One region of the Paenibacillus sp. FSL F4-0236 genome, then DNA from elsewhere that is predicted to be linked to it. Evidence: predicted binding sites of a transcription regulator. Region 1 holds the regulator's gene; the other holds the start of a gene.

The links. The regulator CtsR, encoded in region 1, represses protease genes until heat stress. The targets are predictions, from matches to a motif close to ATGGTCAATAAAGGTCAAACA.
Region 2: the regulator CtsR is predicted to act here: its motif matches at 8,720-8,740, upstream of clpP (ATP-dependent Clp endopeptidase proteolytic subunit ClpP).

The regions. Positions count from the first base shown of each region.
Region 1 is NZ_JBBOBK010000001.1:6,760,616-6,775,441, reverse strand. Features, by position in the region: gene gltX (glutamate--tRNA ligase) at 504-1,967, opposite strand; gene ispF (2-C-methyl-D-erythritol 2,4-cyclodiphosphate synthase) at 2,021-2,509, opposite strand; gene ispD (2-C-methyl-D-erythritol 4-phosphate cytidylyltransferase) at 2,506-3,204, opposite strand; gene NSQ29_RS30065 (PIN/TRAM domain-containing protein) at 3,300-4,388, opposite strand; gene pssA (CDP-diacylglycerol--serine O-phosphatidyltransferase) at 4,568-5,305, opposite strand; gene disA (DNA integrity scanning diadenylate cyclase DisA) at 5,370-6,446, opposite strand; gene radA (DNA repair protein RadA) at 6,461-7,828, opposite strand; gene clpC (ATP-dependent protease ATP-binding subunit ClpC) at 8,021-10,489, opposite strand; gene NSQ29_RS30040 (protein arginine kinase) at 10,525-11,589, opposite strand; gene NSQ29_RS30035 (UvrB/UvrC motif-containing protein) at 11,618-12,142, opposite strand; gene NSQ29_RS30030 (CtsR family transcriptional regulator) at 12,173-12,634, opposite strand; gene NSQ29_RS30025 (GNAT family N-acetyltransferase) at 13,022-14,194, opposite strand; rRNA gene rrf (5S ribosomal RNA) at 14,616-14,732, opposite strand.
Region 2 is NZ_JBBOBK010000001.1:5,958,488-5,973,313, reverse strand. Features, by position in the region: gene NSQ29_RS26570 (DUF438 domain-containing protein) at 1-511, shown strand, start outside; gene NSQ29_RS26565 (ROK family glucokinase) at 721-1,671, shown strand; gene rapZ (RNase adapter RapZ) at 1,717-2,616, shown strand; gene NSQ29_RS26555 (gluconeogenesis factor YvcK family protein) at 2,674-3,621, shown strand; gene whiA (DNA-binding protein WhiA) at 3,766-4,695, shown strand; gene NSQ29_RS26545 (HPr family phosphocarrier protein) at 4,793-5,062, shown strand; gene NSQ29_RS26540 (SIMPL domain-containing protein) at 5,213-5,968, shown strand; gene NSQ29_RS26535 (PdaC/SigV domain-containing protein) at 6,093-7,193, shown strand; gene NSQ29_RS26530 (GDSL-type esterase/lipase family protein) at 7,303-7,941, shown strand; gene clpP (ATP-dependent Clp endopeptidase proteolytic subunit ClpP) at 8,037-8,633, opposite strand; tRNA gene NSQ29_RS26520 (tRNA-Arg) at 8,827-8,901, opposite strand; gene NSQ29_RS26515 (sugar-binding transcriptional regulator) at 9,335-10,387, shown strand; gene gap (type I glyceraldehyde-3-phosphate dehydrogenase) at 10,490-11,500, shown strand; gene NSQ29_RS26505 (phosphoglycerate kinase) at 11,617-12,798, shown strand; gene tpiA (triose-phosphate isomerase) at 12,826-13,578, shown strand; gene gpmI (2,3-bisphosphoglycerate-independent phosphoglycerate mutase) at 13,580-14,826, shown strand, end outside.

The sequences.
Region 1 (14,826 bases):
TCTCTTCTTGACTCCCCCATCTCCTGTTTACAGGTACACAAGGAAGGTATTGTCTCCAATCCATCATTCTTATCATACATATGCTGTGGGTGTTTGCTTGGTTTGTTATATTAGAAAAGATACCCTGAAACAAAAAAAAGCCCCTGCAGCATAAAGCTGCAGAGACGTTTAACCGCGGTTCCACTCTGCTTGAACGAATCAAACAGACTGCTGTTGTTACCATCGGCAGAGTTCCTTCGTTCCACTTGGCATCATTAACGGCGATGTACCCGGCGCGATCTAACGAGCCTTTAGGATCGTTCAACCGTGCAGCTCACAGGCGCATGTTCTGCCCCGGACAAATGAATAACTCCCAGCCCGAAAGGGTATTCCTTTCTCGGTTATTCTCTCTGGCAATTGCCTTTATGGACGTACTTCTCCTGATCACAGCTATTATCATATGTTTCTATCTTAGCGTAAAAGATAAGGGACTGACAAGAGGCTTAATGATAAGTAATACTACCTTAAGCTCCTTTAATTTGTGATTTCAAACGTTCGATGACACGGTTTTGGCCGAGCAAAGCAATCGTTATATTAAGATCACGTCCGTGCGTTTGTCCGGTCAAAGCCACACGTATCGGCATAAAGAGCGCTTTGCCTTTGTGCCCTGTTTCTTTCTGCACTTCCTTGATCAGTACAGCCATATTACTAGCACTGAAATCCTGACAAGCTTCAACCTTAGCTAGGAAAGCAGACAAGACTTCAGGCACTTGGCTTTCCGCCAGAACCTGCGCCGCTTCTGTTTCTAACTCCAGATGGCTGCGGAAGAATAGTTCAGATAGCTCTACGATATCGGAGGCAGAGTTCATCTGCTCTTGATACAGTGCTACAAGGCTTTCTGCCCATGCCTGCTGCTCATCATTCAGCTCAGCCGGTATTTTCCCCGCTTTTTGCAGATGTGGAATCGCTAATGCCGAGATCCGTTTAGGATCAGCATGCTTAATATAGTGATTATTTAGATGCGCCAGCTTGTGCTTATCGAATACAGCCGGACTTTTGGACAAACGGTCCGCATCAAAAATAGAAATAAGTTCTTCTTTACTGAAGATCTCCTCTTCTCCCTCTGGCGACCAGCCCAGTAGAGAAATGAAGTTAACCAAAGCCTCAGGCAAGTAACCCAATTCATCATATTGCTCAATAAATGTAATTACAGATTGATCCCGCTTGCTAAGCTTCTTATGGTTGTCACCGACAATCAGTGTCATATGACCAAATATTGGGGGTTTCCAACCAAGAGCCTCATAGATCATTAGCTGACGTGGTGTGTTGGAAATATGATCTTCCCCACGTAGTACATGGGTGATAGCCATCAAATAATCATCAACAGCTACCGCAAAGTTATAGGTCGGAATTCCGTCCTTCTTCACGATAACAAAATCACCCATTTCTTTCGTATCAAAAGAAATAGTACCTTTTACGATATCATCGAACGTGTACGTACGATCTTCTGGTACACGGAAGCGAATGCTAGCTACTCGTCCCTCAGCTTCAAAGGCAAGGCGTTGTTCTTCCGTCAAATCACGGTGTTTGCCGGAATAACGAGGGGTTTCTCCACGTGCAGTCTGTTCTTCACGTTCTGCTTCCAGTTCTTCCTCTGTGCAGTAACAGCGGTAAGCCAAACCTTTATCCAGCAAATCCTGCCAATATACACGATATAGGTCAAGACGTTCAGTCTGGCGGTAAGGTCCGTACTCTCCGCCAACATCAACACTCTCATCCCAATCCATGCCTAGCCATTTCAAATACTTAAGCTGGCTCTCTTCGCCGCCTGCGACATTGCGCTTCACGTCTGTATCTTCAATTCTGATAATGAATTTACCGCCTTTATTACGGGCGAACAGATAGTTAAACAGCGCCGTTCTGGCGTTACCTATATGTAAATGTCCCGTAGGGCTCGGTGCGTAACGCACCCGGACTTGATCCGTCATTATATTCCCTCCGCTTCATATGGTTAAAACTTAGATTTGCTACTTAGACCATCTCAAGATGATATCACATCTTGGAGTAGACAGACAATAGATTGTGCGGCAATTCCTTCACCACGACCGGCAAAACCAAGCTGTTCAGTAGTCGTAGCTTTAACGTTCACCTTGGACGGGTCCGCGTGAAGCGCACGAGCGATAATCTCCGTCATTTGTGGAATGTATGGCGCCATCTTTGGTTTTTGGGCAATAATCGTTGAATCGATATTTCCAAGCTTATAACCTCGCTCGCTAGCAAGTGCCCACACTTGTTCTAATAATTTCAAGCTATCCGCGTCCTTAAACGCTGGATCTGTGTCCGGAAAATGTCTGCCAATATCACCAAGTCCTAGTGCGCCTAGAATCGCGTCACTTACTGCGTGCAGCAGCACATCGGCATCGGAATGTCCTACTAATCCTTTTTCATAAGGAATCGTAACGCCTCCAATAATACAAGGCCTTCCCTCAACCAGTTGATGTACATCAAACCCTTGTCCTACAGCGATCATGATTGTCCCTCTCCCCTGTTTCTTTCTGTGAATTCTGCAAAATCCAAATCATCTGGCGTCGTAATCTTAATATTTCTGTAGCTTCCCTCTACCACAGAAACCGGAATACCAGCACGCTCTGCCAAGCTGGAATCATCAGTACCTAGAAATCCATCCCGCTCCGCGGCCGCATAGGCATCCAGCAATTCAGAAAGACGAAAAGTCTGCGGGGTTTGAATCGCCCACAGACTTCGCCGATCCGGCGTAGACAGTACTTTGCCTTCGTTATCTACCTGTTTGATCGTATCTTTGACTGGTACAGCAAGAACTGAAGCACCGATCTGCTTCGCTCGCTCATAACATGCCTCAATTTCATTCGGCTGCACAAACGGACGAACACCATCATGTACCATTACCCACTGTGTCGTAAGTTTCAACAATCCTTTATGTACGGAATGCTGACGCTCAGATCCACCAGGTACTATAGCCTTAACCTTGTCCAGCTTATAGAGCTGTATCCATTCCCGGCAGCGCTCAATATCTTCCTTACCGGTTACGAGCACGATTTCAGAAATCAATTCGTGCTGCTGAAATACTTCCAGCGTATGAACGATGATTGGTTTCCCCTGCAGTAACAGATATTGCTTGCTCTCTACAGTCCCCATTCGCGTTCCTCTGCCTGCCGCCACAATGACGACGCCCACACTGTTTGACATTACTCTGGCTCCTGTCTTTCACGTATATTCCCATCATAACGTGTTTGGCGGGCATTTCCAACCCATAGGACATTTGCCGTGTACTTTATCTACGCTTATTGTGCTTTTTCCAAGAGCTTTGGCTTCGCAAATATCATCCGTCCAGCTGAAGTTTGAAGCACACTCGTGACGAGAACCTCCATCGTAGTTCCGATATATTCCCGTCCGCCTTCCACAACGATCATTGTTCCATCGTCTAAATAGGCTACGCCTTGTCCATGCTCTTTGCCATCCTTAATGACCTGAACTACGATTTCCTCACCAGGCAACACTACGGGCTTCACGGCATTCGCAAGATCATTAATATTCAGGACTGAGACTCCTTGTAATTCGCAAACCTTATTCAAGTTAAAGTCATTGGTAACTACTTTACCTCGCAGTACCTTCGCTAACTTCACCAGCTTACTATCCACTTCAGAGATTTCTTCAAAATCTCCCTCGTAGATTAATACCTTCACATCGAGCTCTTTTTGGATTTTATTGAGAATATCAAGTCCCCGCCGTCCGCGATTACGTTTCAGTAGATCGGAAGAATCTGCGATATGCTGGAGCTCCTCAAGTACGAATTCCGGTATGACAATCGTTCCCTCAATAAATCCAGTTTTGCAAATGTCGGCGATCCGACCATCAATAATAACGCTCGTATCGAGGATTTTATGCTCCTCCAGGCCACGACCTTCCGGTTCAGCCGCTTGCCCCCAGCGTCCAGTTGTCCAAAGTGCAGCTAGTTCCTCTTTTTTCTCCAGACCGATCCGCAGCCCCATATATCCAAAAGCTAACGTAACGGGTACCTGCAGCAACTGCCCAGCTTTTCCAAGCCAAATCATAGCAGGATATAACAGAAGAGATAGCAAAAGCCCTCCTGTAAGCCCAGCTGCACCTGCAGCCAATTCATTCATTGGTATACGCGAACAGTACAGAACCGCCTCCCGCAGTTTTGAACCTCCCCATTCCGCGCATAAAGACCCCGCAAACAAAAAAATAATGGCACCCAGCACCGTAAATAAAATGCTTCCTTCTACAGGTAAACTTTCACTCAGCTTTTCCATCCCCTTGGGGAATCCTCTTTCAAGCGCATGGTATAGCGAAAAACCAGACCAAGCACCACATATTAAAGCAAAAGACAATATCACTTTTTTCCACATAACCTAACGCACCTCCTTTTTATTCATCCTTGAATGATCTATACCTCACCAGTATGTTCCAATTTTCAAGACGATAAACTTGGGGTAGCGCTGGAATTGCAAAAAGGCTTTGCCATCCCCTAAGGACGACAAAGCCTCTAGCTATAATTATATTAGTTCAACCTTACTACAAGACTGCTTTAACCGTTCTTCGAGTGATACACTTTATCTTCAGAACGTCTTCTACGACGGTGACGGCGTCTGGCTGTCAATCGATCGATGTTTTGTTTAAAACCATATAACGCGTAAATCCCAAGTAAGACGAAGATTAGCTTAGCAATTTGTTCAGGAAACACAACAGCAACAGCCACGGCAACAACAATGACTACTGGCGCTCCGACAACCACTTTTTTAGGTAATCCAACCTTCTTAAAATTAGGATATTTAACAGTGCTGACCATCAAGTATGATAAGAGCAATGTAGCCACGATCATAAATGGAGCAGAAACATCTTTATTAAAAAGAGCTAATGTGGCAAGTACACCACCAGCAGCAGGAATTGGCAATCCGATGAAATAACCAGGAACTCCTGGATGAACATTAAAGCGAGCTAGGCGCAATGCACCAAACACCGGGAAAATTGCAGTTACTGTCCAGGCTAATGCAGAATTTAAATCATGCAGGCTTGAGACGTACATAATAACAGCCGGTGCTACTCCAAAAGAAACGACATCAGACAAAGAGTCCAGTTCCTTACCAAATTCACTCTCACATTTAAGTGCACGAGCAACTCGGCCATCCAATCCGTCTAACAGCATAGCAATAATAACCATGATAGCGGCCATGCTAACTTTACCGTCAAACGCCATCATGATACCAAACATTCCGAGCATCAAGTTACCTATGGTAAAAAGACTCGGAATTGATTTTTGTATCATTTCTTCACCTCAATTTTCTCACATTGGCCTTAAACAGCTCCAATATTACGTGATTGTATGTTATTTACATTTGCCTGTCAATAAGAACTTGCTTCTGTAAACGTTTGAGCCCATCCTGAATATTACGAGCCCGCACCTCCCCAATTCCGTCCACTTCATCCAGTTCAGCTATGCTTGCAGACATCAAATTAGGCAGCATTTCAAACCGCTCCACCAGATTATGAATGATCACATTTGGAAGCCGCGGAATCTTGTTGAGCAGACGATATCCACGCGGAGTAACCACCTCTTCGGAAGAGATTGCCGTAGAAGAGTAGCCCAGCAATCGAGCAATATGGTTGTCATCCATTAGGTCATCATCACTAATACGTTTGAGACCGGCAATAATTTCACGAATTTTATCTTCTTGCTCTTCCTTAGCATAGTCTCTGTATAGGAGCCATGCTTCTTCCTCTGTATTTCCAACCAGTTCTTCCATCTGCATGCTGATTAAGCGTCCTTCATTGCCTAGTTCATTTATATATCGTTTGATCTCCATTTTTATGCGTAGAACCATCTCTACCCGCTGAATCACTCCGACTACTTCAGCTACGGTGACGATTCCCTCATACTCCGAAGCAGACAAATTCGTCAGTCCTTGTGTAAGAACCGCTTTGTACTTTTCGAGGGTCTGAATCGCTTGATTAGCTTTAGCCAAAATAGCTCCGATTTCTTTTAACGCATACCGAATGGAACCTTGATACAGGGTAATAATATTGCGGCGCTGTGAAATAGAAACAACCAGTTTACCTGTTTGCTTCGCTACGCGCTCGGCGGTCCGGTGACGAATGCCTGTCTCGATTGAAGAGATGGACGAATCCGGAATTAGCTGTGTATTTGCATACAAAATTCGTTTCAAATCCTCACTAAGAATAATGGCACCGTCCATTTTGGCGAGCTCATATAAATAATTGGGCGAAAAATCGCAGTTAATGGAGAATCCTCCATCCACTACCTCCATCACCTCAGGACTATACCCAACGACGATTAGTGCTCCCGTCTTAGCGCGCAGCACATTCTCAAGACCTTCCCGAAAGGGTGTCCCCGGTGCCGCCAGTCTGAGCAGATCATTCATATTCTCTAATTGGTTATATTCTTTCATAATCCCTGTGCCCCCTAATCTAACGCGACCGATAGTGCATCTGCTACGGTACTGACGCCAATAATCTGGATATCTTGCGGGTGCTTCCAGCCCTTCAAACTTTTCTCCGGCATGATCACCCGCCGGAAGCCTAGCTTCGCGGCCTCCTTCACACGCATTTCCGCGCGTGAAACACCTCTTACTTCACCTGTAAGTCCTACTTCACCGAAGAAAACATCGTAAGGTTTTGTTGAAATATCACGAAAGCTGGAAGCGATACTAACAGCTACTGCTAAATCAATCGCCGGTTCATCCAGCTTCACGCCTCCAGCAACATTAAGGTATGCATCCTGATTTTGCAGGAACATGCCCATCCGCTTCTCAAGTACAGCGATAATGAGTGCCATCCGCTGGTGATCCATACCTGTGCACACCCGGCGTGGGGAGGGGAAATGAGTGGCAGCGATAAGAGCCTGAAGCTCAACAAGCACCGGTCTAGTCCCTTCCATACTAGCCACGACTGTAGATCCGGCTACGCCGAGTGGACGCTCCGATAAGAAGAGCTCCGATGGATTTTCTACTTCTGTTAGACCCACTTCACCCATTTCGAAAATGCCGATTTCATTCGTTGAACCGAAGCGGTTCTTTACAGCCCGCAGGAGTCTATACGTATGATGCCGCTCTCCCTCAAAATACAGCACACAATCCACCATATGTTCAAGCATCCGTGGGCCTGCAATAGCGCCTTCCTTGGTGACATGCCCAACGAGAACTGTAGCAATTCCCCGAATCTTAGCGATACGCATAAATCTTGTCGTACATTCCCGAACCTGGGTCACACTGCCTGGCGCACTGGTTACTTCTGGCATAAATACAGTCTGAATCGAATCGATAACAAGAAATTGCGGCTGAATTTGTTCAATCGCTTCTTCTATGCTTTCCATATTCGTCTCACATAGTACATATAGCTCAGCTGACAACGCACCGAGGCGATCCGCACGTAGTTTAGTTTGCCTTACCGATTCTTCGCCCGAAATGTACAGCACTCGCAATCCCTGAGTTGTCAGAGCATGCGACGTCTGTAATAAGAGCGTAGATTTACCGATTCCTGGGTCTCCCCCTACTAGTACCAGCGATCCTGGTACGATCCCCCCACCGAGAACACGGTTAAGCTCACCTATACCTGTCAGTATGCGCGGTTCCTTGTCACTTTCTATACTTATGATCGATTGTGCCTTTTCTTTACTATGAAAAATAGGGGCATTCATTCCCTGTGTTTTGACTACGCTTTCCGTTTCCTCCACCATGGAGTTCCAAGCTTGGCACCCGGGACATTTTCCGAACCATTTTGGCGATTCGTATCCACAATCGGTGCAAAAAAATTTAGTTTTTGGTTTAGCCATTTGTTCTCCTTACGGTCCGAACTTTTAAATTGCGGATATTTTCTTCTAATGAAAGTTTACCATTTCTGCCCCTTTAACGAAAGGTCATTCGGAATTTGTACTAAATGTATATTTTTAAGTGATAAATTTATATTAAAAAAGCTTCCGCCCCTCTATAAACTGAGGAGCGGAAGCTTTTTTTATTCCGTTTTTTTATTCGGATTCTACTTCTTTTTCAAGCAATGGCGCTACAGGAGCATCCACTTTATTCACTACAAGTTCTCCGCCAACTTCATCAATGTTGAGCGAATCACCCTTTTGGATATTTCCTCTCAACAATTCCTCGGAGAGACGGTCTTCAATATGCTTCTGAATCGCACGACGTAATGGACGTGCACCAAAGGCTGGGTCGTAACCTTCCTTAGCCAGGAAAGCCTTCGCCGCATCCGTGAGTACGAAATCAACATCATATTCACGCAGCCGCTTGCGCAGCTCATCAGACATCAATGTAACGATTTCAGCAATATGCTTCTCATCGAGGGAATGGAAGACGATGATTTCGTCAATCCGGTTCAAGAACTCAGGACGGAAGCTCTTCTTAAGCTCTTCCATAACCTTGCCCTTCATATTACCGTATTCTGCTCCAGCATCTTGCACAGCTGTGAATCCAAGTGTCGAATTCTTCTTGATCGCTTGTGCGCCTACGTTAGAAGTCAGAATAATTAATGTATTACGGAAATCGACTACCCGTCCTTTAGAGTCAGTTAAACGACCATCTTCAAGAACTTGCAGCAGAATGTTGAATACTTCTGGGTGCGCTTTTTCAATTTCATCAAGCAGCACTACAGAATAAGGTTTACGGCGTACCTTCTCGGTTAATTGGCCACCTTCTTCATAGCCAACATATCCAGGAGGGGCTCCGACTAAGCGGGACGTGGAGTGCTTCTCCATGTATTCCGACATATCAATACGAATGACCGCATTCTCATCGCCGAACATGGCTTCAGCCAATGCACGAGCCAACTCAGTTTTACCTACACCAGTAGGACCGAGGAAGATAAAGGAACCCATTGGACGTTTCGGATCTTTAAGACCCGCACGCGCACGGCGTAGTGCCCGGCTAACTGCCTTAACAGCTTCGTCCTGACCGATCACTCGTTCATGCAGTAAAGCCTCCATGTTAAGTAGACGGTCGGTCTCCTCTTCCTTCAGCTTGCTTACAGGTATACCCGTCCAGCTAGCTACAACCTGTGCGATGTCTTCAGGTGTAACCTCTGAATCCGTGCGACCCTGTTTTTCTTTCCATTGATTCTTAGTCGTATCAAGCTCTTCACGGATTTTTTGCTCTGTATCACGCAAAGCCGCCGCTTTTTCAAACTCTTGACTCTGCACTGCGGAATCCTTCTCCTTACGGATATCATCCAAGCGCATTTCAAGTTCCTTCAGATTTGGCGGGATGGTGTAAGAGTGAAGCCTTACTTTAGATCCTGCTTCATCGATAAGGTCAATCGCTTTATCTGGCAGGAAACGATCCGGGATGTAACGATCGGACAACTTCACTGCTTCCACTATAGCTTCATCCGTAATCTTCACACGGTGATGCGCTTCATAACGATCGCGAAGTCCGAACAGAATTTGGACCGCTTCTTCTGGAGATGGCTGATCCACCGTAATCGGTTGGAAACGACGCTCCAACGCAGCATCTTTTTCAATATATTTACGATATTCGTCAAGCGTAGTCGCACCAATGCACTGAAGTTCTCCACGGGCTAAAGCCGGCTTCAGAATGTTAGATGCGTCAATCGCACCTTCCGCGCCACCAGCACCGATCAGTGTATGAAGCTCATCGATAAAGAGCACGATATTACCTGCTTGGCGAATCTCATCCATAATTTTCTTGAGGCGGTCTTCAAACTCACCGCGATATTTTGTTCCAGCCACTACTGAGCCCATGTCGAGCGTCATGACGCGTTTGTCGCGAAGTGTTTCTGGGATTTCATTATTGATAATCTTTTGTGCAAGTCCTTCAGCGATAGCTGTTTTACCAACACCAGGTTCACCGATCAGTACCGGGTTATTCTTAGTCCGGCGACTCAGTACCTGAATAACACGTTCAATTTCCTTACTACGGCCGATAACTGGGTCTAGATTACCTTCCTTAGCATAAGCGGTCAAATCGCGCGCAAGACCATCCAGGGTCGGTGTGCTGACGTTAGCCGGAGTCCCGCTATGACTAGAGGCAGCCTCGCTGCTTCCCAGGAGCTGAAGAACTTGTTGACGAGCTTTGTTCAAGCTGATGCCGAGGTTATTAAGCACACGAGCCGCGACACCTTCCCCTTCACGGATAAGTCCAAGCAAAATATGCTCAGTGCCAACATACGTATGACCCAATTTGCGGGCTTCGTCCATCGACAGCTCAATCACTTTTTTAGCGCGAGGAGTATAAGCAATGTTCGTAGGCTGTTCTTGACCTCTGCCAATCAGTGTCTCCACTTCGTCCTGGATTTTTTCAAGACCTAGCCCTAAAGCTATTAATGCCTTAGCAGCAATGCCGTCTCCTTCACGAATAAGTCCGAGCAAAATATGTTCTGTACCAATATTGTTGTGTCCTAAACGAACAGCTTCTTCCTGCGCCAGCGCTAGCACTTTTTGTGCGCGTTCCGTAAATCTTCCAAACATCATATCTCCTGCACCTCCATGAATAATAAATATCTATATTAATGTTGTGTTCCCAGTGTTTCTCGGAGCAGTTTTGCCCGATACATATCTCGTTCAGTAGCGTTCAGCTCATCGCCGAACATCTTTTGCAGAAATCCTGGCTGTGTCTTAACGTTAAGTTCATTAAGCACTGAAATCGAAAGACCTTCCAGAATGCCAAGGTCAACCCCAAGTCTCACATCAGATAGGCGTTGAGCAGATTCTTTAAGCTCCATAAGAGCTGCATAACATAAAATTCCGTAAGAACGCTTCACTCGGTCTGTTATTCTCAGGGCGGAATCAACAAGCAACCGTTCACGTGCATTTCGCTCATGCTCAATAATCTGGGTAACTACACTGTGAAGGTTCTCTATAATTTCACTTTCCGTTTGACCGAGAGTGATCTGATTAGAAATTTGAAAGATGTTCCCTACTGCTTCGCTACCCTCACCGTAAATTCCTCTTACAGTCAATCCCACTTGGTTCACTGCAGACAAGATGCGATTGATCTGATGAGTCATTACAAGCGCTGGTAGATGCAGCATTACCGAGGCACGAAGCCCCGTACCAACATTGGTGGGACAACTAGTCAAATATCCTCTTTTATCATCAAAAGCGTAATTGACAGCTGCCTCGAATATATCATCGATCGCCGTCGCACGATCCCATGCTTCTCTAACCTGAAGACCAGGAAACAGACATTGGATTCGCAGATGGTCCTCTTCGTTAATCATGATGCTGACCGACTCATCTTCATTCAATAAGACAGCCGCACTGCGCGAATCATTAGCCAAGTTAGGACTGATTAGATGCTTCTCAACCAGTACCTTTTTGTCCAGTTCATTCACTTCATCAAGCTTTAGGAGTTGAAAAGATCCGAAATCTGCAGCTGCTTCCTCATGAAACACAGGAGCCAGTAGCTCTAATACTTCTTCCGATTGCTCTAAGGAAGCCAGCATTGGGAACGGAAGATGCTCTAGATTACGGGCAATACGCATACGACTGCTAATTACAATCTCAGAATGACTACCTCCAGAACGCATCCAATCACTAAGCGCTTGTTCAGTAAATCGGAGACTTGACATGTCATATCCCCCCTATATATCAAAGACTTTACTCTTGTGCTATTTCTTTTTCAAGTTTACGAATCTGATCTCGCAGCTCCGCTGCTTTCTCGAATTCTTCTTGTGTAATACTTTGCTGTAATTCCTGCTTGAGTTCATCAATTTGGCGTCTAAACACAATCTGAGCTCCTGCACGTTTCGGAATCTTACCTACATGTGAAGTACTGCCATGCACTCGCTTAAAAAGCGGGTCCAGTGCACTGTTAAAATATTCATAACAGGAGCTACAGCCAAAACGGCCTAATTTGCTAAACTGGGAGTACGTCATCCCACAATTCTCACATTGCAGACTCTGCGTAGTCTTCGTTGCAGCCGACTTCTCCTTGCCGGCACCTTCAAGATCAAGCAGACCTGAGAGCAGACTGTGGATAGAGAATCCTCCAGCCGTTCCGGGAATGAGTTCACCCTTCTCCCGTGCACAGCTCTCGCAGATATGAAACTCCGTCTTCTCTCCATTCACGATCTTAGTGAAGTGGAGTGTTGCCGGCTTGACGCCACATTCCTGGCATTGCATAAGCGAAAGCCCCTCCCTTATGGTTGACAATTATTTGCCTAACAAAGAGATTAACATCGCCTTCATAATCTTGGCACGAATCTCATCCCGGTATGGAATCTTAACCGTTAGGCATTCCCGAGAAACAGCAGCGCGCATAAGGCACGCTTCACGCTTACTTAGAAAACCAGCTTCCTCCAGCTGATAAATCAGCCCTTCAGCAGCGTTCTGATCAATCCCGCCACCTATAGTATGGTTTAAATGGGCATGCAGTGCCACGTTAGGCGGTAATTCAAAACGTTGAATACGAATATATCCCCCACCACCACGCTTACTTTCCACCACATAACCTTTTTCCAGAGTAAAGCGTGTACTGATGACATAGTTGATCTGTGACGGTACGCATGAGAACTGGTCCGCCAGGTCATTTCGCTGGATTTCCACCGTACCTTCGGGACTTTCATGCAAAATATTCTTCAGATATTGTTCGATAATATCAGAGATATTGCGCATCACTCATCCTCCAGTGCTTAAATCTTTATAATACCGATTGCAACTTGCATTCATAATGACAATGGTCTTTAATTGAACTTAAACATTTGTGGATAATCCCACGTGTTCAGAGGATCGGATTGCTGTCATTATGTTTCGTTGACTTTGACTTTCTTTGACTTTTTAATATTATAACATATTCTGTGCTAATTCCAAGTGGATTCTCTTATTTTTCACTTTTTTCAGCGAATGTATTCGGAAATAAAGAACTCTCCCAACTTCTTTCGAAGGGGAGAGCCTGATTTTTGTCAAGTTTAAACGCCTTCGGTATCCTTATTAGGACGATAAGCGTTTATGCGAGAAATATAAGGATAATGTATAGCGTGAAACTTATACTTTCTTATATTTTTAAAAATGATCAAATAAAGCTGTCTGTGCTTGTGGAATAATTTCTTCAAACCATTCCAGTGCTGCTGCGTGGCCAGAGACACTTCCATAACGAGCCATCTCTGTTGGTCGTTTGTACCCAAGCATCAAGGCCGTCAAAGTGCCTATATCACAGCTCAAGTCTGCTTCCGCCCGTTCCCCTTCCACTCGTATCAAAGTAGCCGAGCCCTCATTAGAGATATTCCATGCCCATAACCCATCATTCCAAGGTGCATACTTATCTTCGATATATATAAGCTGCTTCTTTTGACTACTGTTTCCTCTGAAGGTGTAAGTTTCAATGAATGACTTGGCATTAACAATCCGCCCCATAAAATAAGGATAATTCTCTTGTCCTATACGTGGATCTGGCAGCAAGAAAGGTAACATGTCATCCGAAGGCACTAGCTTTAAGGATGCACCGGTCACCATCGAATCATGGTTCGCAAGAAATGTCCACAGCCCCTGCCGGGCTTGTTCATTCAAAAAAACAAATTCATCAATGACCAGTTCTCTGTTCTCTACCTTATACAGCACATATCCCTCTGGTTCACCACTCTTGGAGTAAAATACCGCACTCTTTCCTTCATCATCTAGAACAGAGTTCTCCCACCAATCCAAATCGCGCTTAAGTGTCCCGTTATAACTGACAGCGAATCGAGTATATAGGCTATCCAATACTTCGATATCCTTTATGTCCCGTTTAACCTTGCCCTCAACTTCAACCTTTTTAGGAAATTTCGCTACTGGAATAGAGTATTTCTTATATTCACAATAAACTTCCCAGCCAAATTTACGATAGAACGGAATCAAGAATGGGTGTAGAAAAGAGAGCGTTTGCCCCGCCTCATTCATCGTATGCAGTGCATGAGACAAAAGATTTGCCACATGTCCTTGTCTGCGGTTCTCTGGCCATGTAGCTACTCCTGCTATACCACCCATAGGTACCACTCTGCCCTGTATGTAGACTTGGAAAGGAATAATTGTCAATTTAGCTTCCAATGTTCCGTCCTCAAAAGCACCCCATACCTGTTCAGGCTTGAATCTTTCCTTAGCACTTGCTCTTTTTTCACTAGGAAGCTTGTACTGAAAAGCATATTCTGACAAGTTCATGCTTGCATCGAATTCTTCCGAACGTAACTGTCTTATTACCACAAACTCACCTCATCCTTTATAAAATTACTTTTAGGATAAGTATAACAAGAGCGTCAATTGTGCGCTAATCTATTGCATTATTTATAACTTTATTTTTAGTTATCCACAGCTCTATACAGTTTTAAAAATAGTCTTGAAATCTTGTCACATCCAAGTTAAAATAGTTATCCACTTATCAATAACTCTATCCACATAATCCCGGCTATATCCACAGCAACCCGTGTACTACTTAGGTTTTCTGTTGACAGATCCATATAAATATGTATTTAATCCACACTATTTAGGGGTTATTTCTCTTTCAATCATCTATCCACATGTGCGTAACTTTTTCTGCAAATCCAAAAGTTTATCCACAAGTTTTCCACAGCCTATAATAAACGCAAAAAAGCCACTGTCGATTACTCAACAGTGGTCTAATTGTGCTTGGCAACGTCCTACTCTCCCAGGACCCTTCGGTCCAAGTACCATCGGCGCTGGAGGGCTTAACGGTCGTGTTCGGGATGGGTACGCGTGGAACCCCTCCGCTATCGCCACCAAACATGCGTCTGTGAAACAGACGCTGCCGCGTGAAATTTCGTTCATCACCAGAAGTGAGAATGAATTTCTAAGCGTGTACAGGCTTGATGCCTGAA
Region 2 (14,826 bases), 800 kb from region 1:
CGGATTCTGCCTAACGGCGCCGGAGCAGGAGTGGATACCCGAACGTGCCGCAGAGCCGGAAGGTGCAGCATTGCAGGGTGAAGCAGTGGGAGCCGCTCCGCAAGAAGGGTTCATCCGTTTTGAGACAGGGCTGTTGTCATTGCATCAGCTCGAAACAGTACTCAATCACCTGCCAGTAGATCTGACATTCATTGATGAGAATGATGTCGTTCGATATTTTTCACACGGGAAGGAACGTATCTTTGCCCGAACTAAGGCAGTTATCGGCCGCACGGTACAGAACTGTCATCCGCCTCAAAGTGTTCATGTGGTGGAGAAGCTTCTGGAAGATTTTAAGGCAGGTCGTAAGGATGCTGAGGACTTCTGGATCAACATCAAGGATAAATTTATCTATATCCGTTATTTCGCCGTCCGAGACGAGACTGGTCGGTATATGGGTACGCTGGAGTTTACACAGAATATCGCACCTATCCGTGCACTGGAGGGGCAAAAGCGTATTTTGTCAGAATAAATGGGTGTTTTAGGTTATTTTCCAGATAATAATATAGTCAGAAGACTCTCTTACATAGTCGTAAGGGGGTCTTTTTAGAATATAATAGAGTATAGTATTAAAATAAGGAATTCCCGGGTGTGTTGTCTTTCCTTGACCACAGAGGGGGCTTCTATTATAGTTGGTACTTAGGATTAACTATTTTAGTATAAAAAAAGGTGGCTTGTTACATGTCTGAGAATATCTACGTTGGCGTGGATTTGGGTGGAACTGCAATTAAGGTTGGAATCTGCAATGCTGAGGGAACGCTACTGCATACTTATGAGGGACCCACAGGAACTGCAGAAGGTGTCGATACTGTTATCGATAATATCGAGAAGTATGTACGCCAAATTGTGGAGGATTCCCCGTACTCTTGGGATCAGCTTGCAGGTGTAGGCGCGGGCGTAGCAGGGTTCACAAATATTCGTGAAGGAATCATTATCCTTGCGCCCAACATAGGATTTAAAGATGTGCCGATTCGCTCCATTTTGGAAGATCGCTGGAACAAGCCTGTCAAAATAGACAATGATGCGAACGTGGCTGCACTGGGTGAAGCCTGGAGTGGTGCAGGACGCGGGATTGAAAATTGTGTCTGCTATACGCTAGGAACAGGTGTTGGTGGCGGAATCATTATTAACGGAAAGATTTATCAAGGTTTTGCAGGTCTAGCAGGTGAGCTTGGCCATATCACTGTAGTGCCGGATTTGGAAGCCATTCAATGTGGTTGCGGTAATATGGGATGTCTGGAAACCGTTTCCTCCGCTACAGGAATTATTCGTATGGCTAACGATGCAGTAGCTCGTGGTGATCGTACTTCCCTCTCAATGGTAGAGAAGATTGCTGCGAAGGAAGTCTTTGATGCGGCTAAGGCTGGCGATGAAGTAGCGATTCGCATAGTAAACCGTGCAGCATACTACCTGGGTAAATCTATGGCTTCTGTTGCAGCCGTGCTTAACCCTGAGGTCTTCATCATTGGTGGTGGTGTGTCTAAGGCTGGAGATATTCTATTTGATGAAGTTCGTCGTGTGTTTGCTAAGCTCGCACCGGCTCCGCTTCAGACTGGTGTTTCGATTATTCCTGCAGAGCTTGGTAATGATGCAGGTATTGTGGGTGCAGCAGGTCTTCTGCTTCGTTCTTAAAAGATAGGGAGTATTCATATACTAATTTAGGGAGGGGACGCTTTAATGACCGAATTGGACAATACTCCAACGGCTGGAGCCACCCTGATCATTATTACCGGAATGTCAGGTGCGGGTAAGACAATTGCTGTGCAGAGTCTGGAAGACCTAGGGTTCTTCTGTGTCGATAATTTGCCGCCGGTGCTGATCCCTAAGTTTGCAGAACTGATTGAGCAGTCGAAGGGTAAGATCGCCAAGGTAGCGCTTGTGATTGACCTGCGCGGTAGGGAATTCTTCACTGCTTTGTCCGAGTCTCTAGCCTATATTAAAGATGAGTCAACCATTGGCTGTGAAATCTTGTTCTTGGATGCTACGGATTCGGTGCTTGTGCAGCGTTACAAGGAAAGCCGGCGTCATCATCCTCTAGCGCCTAAGGGACTTCCGCTTGATGGTATCAAGCTGGAACGTAAAATGCTTGAGGAATTAAAGAATTCAGCTACATTATGTCTGGATACTAGCAGTATGAAACCAGTGCAGCTCAAGGAGAAGATCGTTTCTCGGTTCTCGCATTTAGGAAAAAGTACACTCTCCGTCAACATTACATCGTTCGGATTTAAGTATGGTATTCCTATTGATGCAGACCTCGTCTTCGATGTTCGCTTTTTGCCTAACCCACATTATGTGGATCACCTGCGGCCAAAAACAGGTCAGGACAGCGATGTCTATGACTATGTAATGAAGTGGCCTGAAACACAGGTGTTCCTGACCAAACTGCTCGATATGCTTCATTTCTTAATTCCGCAATATCGTAGGGAAGGTAAATCCCAGATTATTATCGGCATTGGCTGTACAGGCGGGAAACACCGTTCAGTAGCCATTTCTGAATATTTGGGCAAAATGCTGGGCGTCAGCGAAACGGAATCCGTAGCCGTTAGTCATCGGGATTCCGAGCGTGATCGGCACTAATGAGAGAAGGGGTCCATAGTGGCTGAAGAACAAAGACAGCGTCCACGTATCGTCGTTATGGGCGGTGGCACGGGGCTATCTGTCATGCTTCGCGGCTTAAAAGAAAAGCCGCTAGATATTACAGCTATAGTTACCGTAGCAGATGATGGAGGAAGCTCGGGCATTTTGCGCAGTGAACTGCAAATGCCGCCTCCTGGGGACATCCGCAACGTATTAACAGCTATGGCTGATGTAGAGCCGCTCATGGCGGATATTATGAGATATCGTTTCAACACGGGCGAAGGCTTGGCGGGTCATAGTCTTGGCAATTTAATTCTTGCCGCGCTTACAGATATATCTGGCGATTTTGTCACAGCTGTTCGTGAGCTTAGCCGATTATTTGCTGTTCGCGGACGGGTATTACCCGCTGCGGGGGATGCCGTAGTATTGCGTGCAGAAATGTCGGACGGCACGATTATCACGGGTGAATCTAAGATACCGGAAGCAGGCGGGATCATTAAACGGGTTTCTTTGGAGCCTGCTGATGTGGAACCGTTGCCTGAAGCACTTGAAGCGATTCGAAATGCTGATGCAATTCTTTTGGGTCCAGGGAGTCTATATACGAGCATTCTTCCGAACCTACTTGTTCCGAAGCTAGCAGAAGCAGTTGTATCTTCTGATGCAATCAAAATTTTTGTCTGCAATGTAATGACTCAGCCTGGTGAAACGGATAATTATACTGTAAATGACCATCTACAAGCCGTTTATGATCATATTGGGATTCATTTATTTGATTATATTATTGTGAATGACGGTGAAATTCCTGAGCAGGTGCAGTCGAAGTACGCTGAGAAGGGTGCGCGTCCGGTACAGCTCGATAAGGATGTACTAGAAGGCAGTGCATATAAAGTTATAGCGGATAAGCTAGTGTTATTCCGAACTTATTTAAGGCATGATACCGATAAGCTTAGTCATCATATCTATCAGCTTGTGCAAGATTGGATAAACAGAAACCCTAGGGTATAACTTAAAATATAAGAAAATATAAGTTTTACACTTATACTTTCTTATATTTCTCGCTTAAACGCTTACCGTCCTCAAAAGGACGCCGAAGGCGTTAATGCTTGTATATATGAATGACGTACTTATTTTCAGAAAGAGGTGAGACCCTTGTCTTTTGCGGCCCTTACAAAAAAAGAGCTGACGATGGTGGAGAGTGAGCCCTGTTGTGAGAAGGCGGAAATGTCAGCGCTTATCCGTATGAATGGATCTGTGCAGCTTTCAAGCAAAAAGGTGATTCTCGACATTTCGACGGAGAACGCCGCGATTGCAAGGCGGGTATATTCTTTACTTAAGAAATATTACCAGGTCCATATTGAGCTACTCGTGCGTAAAAAAATGCGTTTGAAGAAAAATAACGTTTATATCGTTAGAATCCCTAGTCGCGTACAGGAAATCTTAAATGATCTCAGAATTGTGTCCGAAGGATTTATTTTTACCGACGGTATTGATAAAGAGATTGTTGGGAATAACTGCTGTAAGCGTGCTTATTTGCGGGGTGCCTTTTTGGCGGGCGGATCCGTTAATAATCCGGAGGGTTCCTCTTACCATTTGGAGATTTCCTCGATGTATGAGGAGCATTGTAAGGCGCTGGTCGATCTGGCTGGTGAATTTCACCTAAACGCACGCTGCATTGAACGTAAAAAAGGGTTCATTCTATACATTAAAGAAGGCGAGAAGATTATCGAATTCTTAAGTCTGATCGGGGCGCATCAAGCGTTGTTCAAATTTGAGGATGTAAGAATTATGCGCGATATGCGTAATTCCGTGAATCGGATCGTGAACTGCGAGACCGCGAATCTCAATAAAACGATAAGTGCCGCGGTGCGGCAGATTGAGAATATCAAACTGCTGCAGCGAGAAGTGGGTCTGGAGAGCTTACCGGATAAACTGCGGGAAGTTGCAGAAATTCGAATGGCACATCCAGATATCAACCTTAAAGAGGTTGGTGAAATGCTGAAAGGTACGGTTAGTAAGTCCGGAGTAAATCATCGACTTCGTAAGATTGATGAACTGGCAGACAAGGTTCGAGGCGGCTAATCACTTTTTTTCTAGTGTGGTTTACGTTATAATGATATAATAATATAAAATTAATGTGAAATTTTTGGGGAGAACTCAATTAGGGGGTAAGCGTTTCATGACAAAGCACCCGGTAGTTGTTCGGTTGAAGACAGGGCTACACGCTCGACCGGCAGCATTGTTTGTGCAAGAAGCTAACAAGTTTTCGTCGGAGATTTTCGTGGAAAAAGACGATAAAAAAGTAAACGCCAAAAGTATTATGGGTATTATGAGCCTAGCGATCAGTTCCGGCACGGAGATCTATATCAGCGCGGATGGTGCAGACGCGGATCAAGCTGTAAACGCTTTGACGAGTCTCGTCAGCAAAGAAGAGCTTGAGAACCAATAATCTTTTGAAGTGACTTTTTATCGAATGACTAAAAAGCCCCCAGGGGCTTTTTTTTATACCAAAAAATAGATTTTAACTGTGCAACATTTACCAAAAAGACTCGTCTAGAGGATAATAACAAATCACAAAAGATGAAAGGGGCTGGCAAATATGAAAGGTTTGGTAAAAAAGATTGGTTCAGTGTTGATCGTAGGAAGTTTGTTAATTGGAGGGATTAGCATGAGTGGTGTCTTCCAAGGCCCTGCAAAGGCTTACGCAGATGAAGTGCAGAAAAATGTTGTTAGTGTAGTAGGTAAAGGTGAGTTGTCCATCAAGCCGGATATTGTATACTTGTCCATCGGTGTGGATACTACGGCTACAACTGCGCAAGAAGCGCAAAAAACAAATGCTGCTAAAATCCAAAAGATCACTACATTACTGAAGGGGACTTGGAAAATCGCAGATAAGGATATTCAAAGTACCCAATTCTATGTGCAACCCAACTATAGTTATAGTGAAAAAGAAGGACAGCAAGTGAAAGGATACAACGCGAATCATACACTGTTAGTGTCCTATAGAGATCTGACCAAGGTTGGTGAATTGCTAGACGCTGCATCTGCGGCGGGGGCAAATAATATCGGAAATGCACGTTTTTCCGTGGAAGATACTTCTGCCTTTGAAGCTCAGGTGATTGAAAAGGCGATGGCGAACGCAGATGTTAAAGCAGGTGCTATTGCTAAGGCAGCTAAACGTAGCTTGGGTCAAGTAATCACGGTCAGCCAAAATGATGGCAATGTCACTCCGGTTTATTTTGAACAGAATCTAAAAATGGAAATGGCTGCAGCAGATGCTGGTGCAAGCACATCCGTTCAACCGGGAGTAGTTAAAGTTACAACACAGCTGAGCGTAATGTATGAATTGAAATAGTAGCAGAACAAGGTGATTGCAGAGAGGAGAGGTGATCTTCCACTAGTAATAGTGGGGGCGCCTCTTTTTTGTGTGAATTCTCCAAGATTAGGTTTAATAAACTGGAAAGGAGTGGGAAAACTAGATGATGAATATTTCAAAAGAAACAGTACGCAAATGGGGCATAGGTTTGATGTCGGCGGGATTATTGCTTGGTGGAGGATTGCTGCCTAGTGATAAGGGTTATGCAGCGTCTGATCAGACGAAGAGCAAGGCTATTGCTGCAAGTATAGTTTTAAAGGCGAACGGGGTAATTTCTCAGCAGACAGGTATTTTGCAGGAAGGGAAGGTCTGGATTCCGATTACCTTTATGCGTGATGTGCTGCAATTACCTCTAACTTATGATAAAAAAGAAAATGCATACACGATCGGAAAGGGAACGACTAAGGCCAAGTTGCTGTTATCTAGCTATGGTACTTCAATTTGGGTGAACAATTATTACATTCGAGAGTATGAAGGAAAGCTAATAAACAATCGGCTCTATGTTCCATCAGGTCTGTTAAATGATTATTTAGGCTATAAAGTGGATTGGAGTCGGGGCTCTAGTAGGTTGAATGTGGTGAATAGATCACAGAATGCGTTGATAGTAACCACAGAGACCTATGCTAAGGATCGAAAAGAGGCTTTGATCCAGCTTGATTATCCGAAGTTTAGTGGATTAAGCAATTCCAATGCACAGCAGGCCATGAATGATATTTTGAAAGAAAGTGCCATGAAATTTGCTGCAAACGCAGAGAAGGATATCTCGAATCGATCCGGGTCAGAGCCTAAGTATACCTATGATATAGAATATATGGTGACCTACAATCAGGATGGTGTGATCAGCTTAGTGATGTCACAGTATAGCGATACGGGCGGCGCTCATGGTATGACCAATCGGGAGGCGTTTACCTTTTCGCTCAAGGATGGCAAACGTCTACTGTTGGGCGACCTGTTCGGAGCTAACCCAAACTACAAAAAAGAGTTGAATGCTAAGTTGAACAACCTAGTAAAAGCGGAGGAAAGTTATTTGGGAGGATTCAACGGATTGAATACGGAAAAGTATTTTTATCTGAAGGATGATCAGGTCGTTCTGTTCTTCCAATTGTATGAATACACAGCTTATGCTGCGGGGTTCCCGGAATATCCCTTTACTTTCAAAGAACTGTTGCCGGAAGGCGGTAGCCCATTTGCTGCTGTAAAATAAATAGAGAAGTCGTAACCGCTAGTGTCACCACTGGACATCTCCCCCTTACCAAAATGACCTCGAATTCATATGCTAAATGGAGTAACTAGTTTATGAACGGGGGAGAGCTATGAGCTATCAATACACTGCAATTGGCGATTCCTTGACGACTGGATTTGGCGCTCTGCCAGGTAACGGTTTTGTACCGGTGTACCGTAGAATGGCGGAAGGGAGACTGCGTTCTAATGTAGCCTCTACGAATTTGGGCGTGAATGGATTGACTACTTCTGAATTGGAACAGCGGCTACGCGGAAGCTCTATGACTCGTGAAGCCATTCGAGCAGCGGATATTATCACTCTATCCATTGGTGGTAATGATTTAATCCATGCAGCGAAGGCTGCAGCTAGACAACCTGAAAATTTATCTAAAGAGCTGCGAAGATCATTGCAAGAGTGCAAACAGAATTTTGCTGCAATTATGAGTATCCTCTTCCAATTGAAGGCGGGAACGCGTAGACCTTATATCATTCGAATTGTGGGATTGTATAATCCCTATCCTCAGGTAGTAGGCGCTACAGAGTGGGTAAGGCAGTTTAACAGTTATGCCTCACAGTACAGTAGCCGGGTATGTGGATTTGCTTCTATTTATAGTGAGTTTGCAGGAAACGAGAGAGGGCTTTTATCAATTGACCACTTACATCCGAATGGTCGAGGCTACCGTGTGATTGCTGAGAAACTGGATGCGCTTGGTTATGGTGGTTTGTATTAATTGAGATTCGTATGAAGTAGTGGTCTGAAAAGTAAAGAGGCTGTGCACTAACCATCAAGTGGATAGGGCACAGCCTCTTTGTGTTGTTTTATAGCTTACACACCGCTAGGCAGTGTCTTCTCGATGACTTTATCAACGATACCGTAAGCTGCCGCGTCTGCAGCAGTCATGAAGTAATCACGATCAGTGTCCTTCTCAATACGTTCTAGCGGTTGACCCGTACGTTCTGCAAGAATACGATTCAACTTATCACGCAATTTCAGGATACGACGGGCACGGATTTCAATATCCGTTGCTTGACCTTGAGCACCACCCAGAGGTTGGTGAATCATGATCTCACTGTTAGGCAGTGCGAAGCGTTTGCCTTTAGCGCCAGCGTTAAGTAGGAAAGCTCCCATAGAAGCTGCCATACCCACACAGATGGTGGAAACGTCCGGTTTAATGTACTGCATTGTATCAAAAATAGCCATACCTGCAGTAATGGAACCGCCGGGGCTATTCACGTAAAGGTGAATGTCCTTCTCCGGATCTTCGGCAGCCAAGAACAGCATTTGTGCGATGATAGAATTGGCTACCACGTCATTAACCTCCGTTCCAAGGAAAATGATGCGGTCCTTCAGCAGGCGGGAATAGATGTCATAAGCGCGCTCACCGCGGTTGCTCTGTTCTACTACCATAGGAATATAACTCACGTGGAAAACCTCCTTGATATTGGTTCTTCAAATGTATTCATTTTTACTCTTGCCGTATTACCCACATGATAAACAAATTCAAACAAAAAGTCAAAGAAAGTCAAACTTATATTCAAAAAAAAGAGCCGACACGCGGCTCTTTGGTTAAGTAGTAGTATAGGCACTACTGAATTATGTACAAAAGTGAAATTAATGGCGCGCCCGCCAAGAATCGAACTTGGATCTCAGGCTTCGGAGGCCTACGTCATATCCATTGGACCACGGGCGCAACAAAAATGATTATAATACAATTTCTGTGCAATTGCAATGGACAGGAAGAAACGACGCTGTCGTCCTTTATTGACGACAACCGTTTCTCGTAGAAATATAAGGATGATATATAACGTGAAACCTGTAATTTCTTATATTTTTAATAATACTGTACACAGGCTTTATCCCTATTCTTCAAGGTGGACAAGCGTACATTGTGTTTCACTCAGCTAAAGAATCTGGATTGTTAATGACAGGTTTTTTGGAGCAGAACCTCTTTCCCAATCTTATAAATGTATAAGAAGACAAGCGCTTGAGAATTCTACTCTCGGAAGACTTGCACTTCGAGCAATATTTGGTTAGAATATGAGTGGGACTTAAAAAGTTTACCCGGGACATTTTGAGACCATGAACAAGGGAATAGAGGAAGACGAAGTTGCAGGAGTGAAAGTATGCGTAATTTATTAGATATCCAAAAGCAGCTTCTGCCTGATCTCATGGAAACCCTTAAGAGACGGTACACGATTCTTCATCAGATCATGCTGTCCGATATAATTGGGCGCAGAACGCTTGCCGCTTCGCTTGATATGACTGAGCGGGTACTGCGTGCCGAGACGGATCTTCTGAAATCGCAAGGGCTCATTGAGATCGAGAGCGTTGGCATGCGCATTAGCGCTGCTGGGCGTAGACTGCTTGATTTACTAGAGCCGGTCGTTAAGAGCCTGTTTGGTCTGGATGAGCTGGAAGAGAAAATTCGGGCAACGTACGGTCTGGATAAAGTTATTGTGGTGCCGGGTGATTGTGAGTCATCGCCGTTCACCAAACGTGAGCTTGGCCGAGCGGGTGCAAAAGCGCTGCTCAGTGTACTTCGTACAGATGATATAGTTGCTGTCACAGGTGGATCAACGCTTGCCGACATGGCTGATCAACTGACACCGCCGTTATCCCTTTCCTATAAGAACGCTTGGTTTGTTCCGGCGCGTGGTGGATTAGGAGAGAGTATGGAGATTCAAGCCAATACGATTGCCTCAACAATGGCAAAACGGGTAGGAGCGAATTACCGGTTGCTGCATGTACCTGATTTACTTAGTGGGGATGCCTACCAGTCACTAGCACTTGACTCTAATATTGGTGAGATTGTACAAATCATCCGCAGTTCGCGTATTATTGTACATGGGATTGGGGATGCCATTGAAATGACTCGCCGCCGCAAGCTGGATGAGGCAACTGTCTCAGAAATCCAGGGTGAGGGAGCCGTGGCTGAATCCTTTGGGTATTACTTTAACGAAGATGGTCAGGTTGTCCATACGATGCTTACGATGGGACTACGTCTAGAAGATATTGTTCGGACGGAGACAGTCATCGGTATTGCTGGAGGCAAACCAAAGGCCAAAGCCATTCATGCCATGCTGCGTTTCGGGCAGGAGAATATACTCGTCACCGACGAGGCTGCTGCTGTGGAAATCGGCAAGGAAATTGATAATCAGTTACAGATATCCTCGTAACTCACTAGAACATATATCTTGCATCATACTTAACATTGTTGTCATGACAGGCTTCACGGTCTGTTTTGAATAAATAAAACGAATTCTAGGAGGAACTATTCAATGAGTGTAAAAGTTGGAATTAACGGATTTGGACGTATTGGACGCCTTGCTTTCCGCCGTATTCAAAATGTAGAAGGTATCGAAGTGGTAGCAATCAACGACTTGACTGACGCTAAGATGCTTGCTCATTTGCTTAAATATGATACAACTCAAGGTAAATTCCAAGGTGATGTTGAAGTGCATGATGGCTTCTTCAAAGTCAATGGCAAAGAAGTTAAGGTTCTTGCTAACCGCAACCCTGAAGAATTGCCATGGGGCGACCTAGGCGTTGATATCGTACTTGAGTGCACAGGTTTCTTCACAACTAAAGAAGCAGCTGAAAAACACTTGAAAGGTGGAGCTAAGAAAGTAGTTATCTCCGCTCCAGCTACTGGCGACATGAAAACTGTCGTTTACAACGTTAACGATGACATTCTTGATGGTACTGAGACTGTTATTTCCGGCGCATCTTGCACAACGAACTGCCTAGCTCCAATGGCAAAAGTATTGAACGACAAGTTCGGTATCGTTGAAGGCTTGATGACTACAATTCACGCTTACACTGGTGACCAAAACACTTTGGATGCTCCACACGCTAAAGGTGACTTCAGACGCGCTCGTGCAGCAGCTGAGAACATCATTCCTAACACTACTGGTGCTGCTAAAGCAATCGGTCTTGTTATTCCAGAACTTAAAGGTAAATTGGATGGCGCGGCTCAACGTGTTCCAGTTGCAACTGGTTCCCTGACTGAGCTTGTAACTGTTCTTGATAAGAGCGTTACTGTTGAAGAAATCAACGCAGCAATGAAAGCAGCTTCCGATCCAGACACTTATGGTTACACTGAAGATGAAATCGTATCTTCCGATATCAAAGGTATGACTTTCGGATCCCTGTTCGATGCTACACAAACTAAAGTATTGACTGTTGGCGACAAACAACTCGTTAAGACTGTTGCTTGGTATGACAATGAAATGTCCTACACTGCACAATTGGTTCGTACTTTGGAGAAATTCGCTAAAATCGCTAAGTAATTGACTTGATATAAGTAACATCTATAGAGCGGAAACAGAAGTTCCTTGTTTCCGCTCTTTCTAAATGTATTTCTTGTTTCCTGCTAGAAACAACTTTGGGTGTGGAGGAATTAATCATGAACAAAAAGAGCGTCCGTGATGTAGAAGTAAAGGGTAAACGCGTATTTGTACGCGTGGATTTCAACGTACCTGTAGAAGACGGTAAGATTACTGATGATACTCGTATTCGCGAAACCCTTCCTACCATTAAATATTTGATTGAGAACGGTGCAAAGATCATTCTTGCGAGTCACATGGGTCGTCCTAAAGGTCAATTCGTAGATTCCATGCGTTTGACTACTGCTGCTGAGCGTCTGTCCGAGCTTCTTGGCAAACCAGTAGCTAAAGCTGACGAAGCTGTTGGCGAAGCTGTCAAAGCAAAAATTGCTGAGCTAGGCGAAGGCGACGTACTTGTACTTGAGAATGTTCGTTTCTACCCAGGCGAAGAAAAGAATGATCCTGAATTGGCTAAACAATTCGCTGAACTGGCTGATTTGTTCGTCAATGATGCGTTTGGTGCGGCTCACCGTGCACATGCATCGACAGAAGGTATCGCTCATTTCTTACCAGCTGTATCCGGTCTTTTGATGGAGAAAGAATTGACCGTTCTTGGTAAAGCTCTTACTAACCCAGAACGTCCTTTCACTGCGATCATCGGTGGTTCGAAAGTTAAAGACAAGATTGATGTTATTGATAACTTGTTGTCTTTGGCTGATAACGTCCTGATCGGCGGTGGATTGTCTTATACATTCACTAAAGCACAAGGCTTTGAAATCGGTAAGTCACTTGTAGACAACGACAAACTTGACGTTGCTCTTGGATTCATCGAAAAAGCTAAAGCACTTGGCAAAAACTTCATGCTTCCTGTTGATGTTGTGGTTGCTGATAAATTCGGTGCTGATGCTAACACTAAGATCGTTAATTACAATGAAATCCCAGAAGGTTGGGAAGGACTTGATATCGGACCTAAGACTCGTGAACTTTATGCCGATATTATCAAGAACTCCAAGCTGGTTGTCTGGAATGGACCTATGGGCGTATTCGAAATCGATAAATTCGCTGAAGGTACACTTGCAGTAGCAAAAGCTTGTGCAACAACTGAAGGTTACACTGTTATTGGCGGCGGAGATTCCGCAGCAGCAGCAGAAAAATTCCACCTGGCTGACCAAATGGATCACATCTCCACTGGTGGCGGTGCATCCCTTGAGTTCATGGAAGGCAAGGCGCTTCCTGGCGTAGAAGCACTGAACGACAAGTAAGACGTATAGAAGGAGGCAATTTAATTCATGAGAACACCAATTATTGCGGGTAACTGGAAGATGTTCAAAACAGTTCCTGAAGCAGAAAGCTTTATTGCTGACATCAAAGGCAAAGCAGAAGTAGAAGGCGTTGAGACTGTAATCTGCGCCCCATTCACTAACCTGCCTGCACTTGTAGCAGCTGCAAAAGGTACAGACATCAAGATTGGCGCACAGAACCTGCACTTTGAAGATAACGGTGCTTACACAGGAGAAATCAGTGGTGTAATGCTTAGCGATCTTGGCGTAGACTATGTAATCATTGGTCACTCAGAGCGTCGTGCTTATTTTGGCGAAACAGATGAAATCGTGAATAAGAAAATGCATGCTGCATTCCGTCATGGTATCACTCCAATCGTATGTGTTGGCGAAAAGCTCGAAGAGCGTGAAGCTGATCAAACTAAAGCAGTATGTAAAGTACAAACTGAAGCTGCATTCCAAGGACTTAGTGCCGAGCAAGCAGCAAAAGTTGTCATTGCATACGAACCTATCTGGGCTATTGGCACAGGTAAATCTTCCACTTCCCAAGATGCTAACGAAGTTATTGCTTACATCCGCAGTCTTGTAAAAGATTTGTATGATGTTGCAACAGCTGAAGCTGTTCGTATTCAATACGGCGGCAGCGTGAAGCCTGAGAATGTAACTGAGTACATGGGCCAAAGCGACATCGATGGTGCGCTTGTTGGCGGTGCCAGCTTGCAGCCTGCTTCCTTCGTTCAATTGGTTGAGGGGGCGAAGTAAGATGTCAGCTCCAAGACCTGTAGCTTTGATCATCATGGATGGTTTCGGTTTGCGTGGAACATCTGAAGGTAACGCCGTTGCTCAAGCTAACAAACCTAACTATGACCGTTACTTGAAACAATATCCTAATACTACCCTTACTGCTTGTGGTGAAGCTGTTGGTCTTCCAGAAGGCCAAATGGGCAACTCTGAAGTAGGGCACTTAAATATTGGTGCAGGACGGATTGTATACCAGGATTTGACTCGTATCGATAAATCGATCCGTGAGGGCGAATTCTTCGATAATGAAACACTGGTAGCCGCAGTTAGAAATGCTAAGAACACAGGTAAAAAGCTTCATCTTTACGCGCTTGTATCCGACGGAGGGGTACATAGCCATATTAATCACCTGTTTGCTATGCTTGACCTGGCTAAGAAAGAAGATATGCACGAAGTGTATATCCATGCTTTCATGGATGGCCGTGATGTACCTCCAGATAGTGGTAAGAAGTTTGTCCAAGATCTGGTGGCTAAGATTGAAGAAGTTGGAGTAGGTACAATTGCAACGGTATCCGGACGTTATTACGCCATGGACCGTGACAAACGTTGGGATCGTGTAGAAAAAGCCTATCGTGCTATGGTTTATGGCGAAGGACCGAAATACACAGATGCTCTGCAAGCTATCACTGCATCTTATTCAAATTCCGTGTTCGACGAATTCGTTGAACCTAGCGTGATTGTAGACAGTGAAGGCAAGCCGGTAACGGCAGTAGAGAGCGGCGATTCTGTCGTGTTCCTTAACTTCCGCCCTGACCGTGCTATTCAGTTGTCACAAGTGTTCACGAATCAAGATTTCCGTGGTTTCGACCGGGGTCCTTTGTTCCCGCAAGACTTGCACTTCGTATGCCTGACTACTTTCAGTGAAACGGTACAAGGTTATGTAGCCTATTCACCGAAGAACCTGGATAACACATTGGGTGAAGTACTTGTGCAACACAACAAGAAGCAACTGCGCATCGCGGAAACTGAGAAGTATCCGCACGTAACGTTCTTCTTCAGTGGTGGACGTGATGAGGAACTTCCAGGAGAAACTCGTATCTTGATCAACTCTCCTAAAGTGGCAACCTATGATCTTCAACCCGAGATGAGTGCTTACGAAGTGGCTGCAGCCTGCGTAGCAGAAATCGAAGCGGAAAGACAGGATGCTATTATCCTTAACTTTGCAAACCCTGATATGGTTGGACACTCCGGTATGCTGGAGCCAACAAT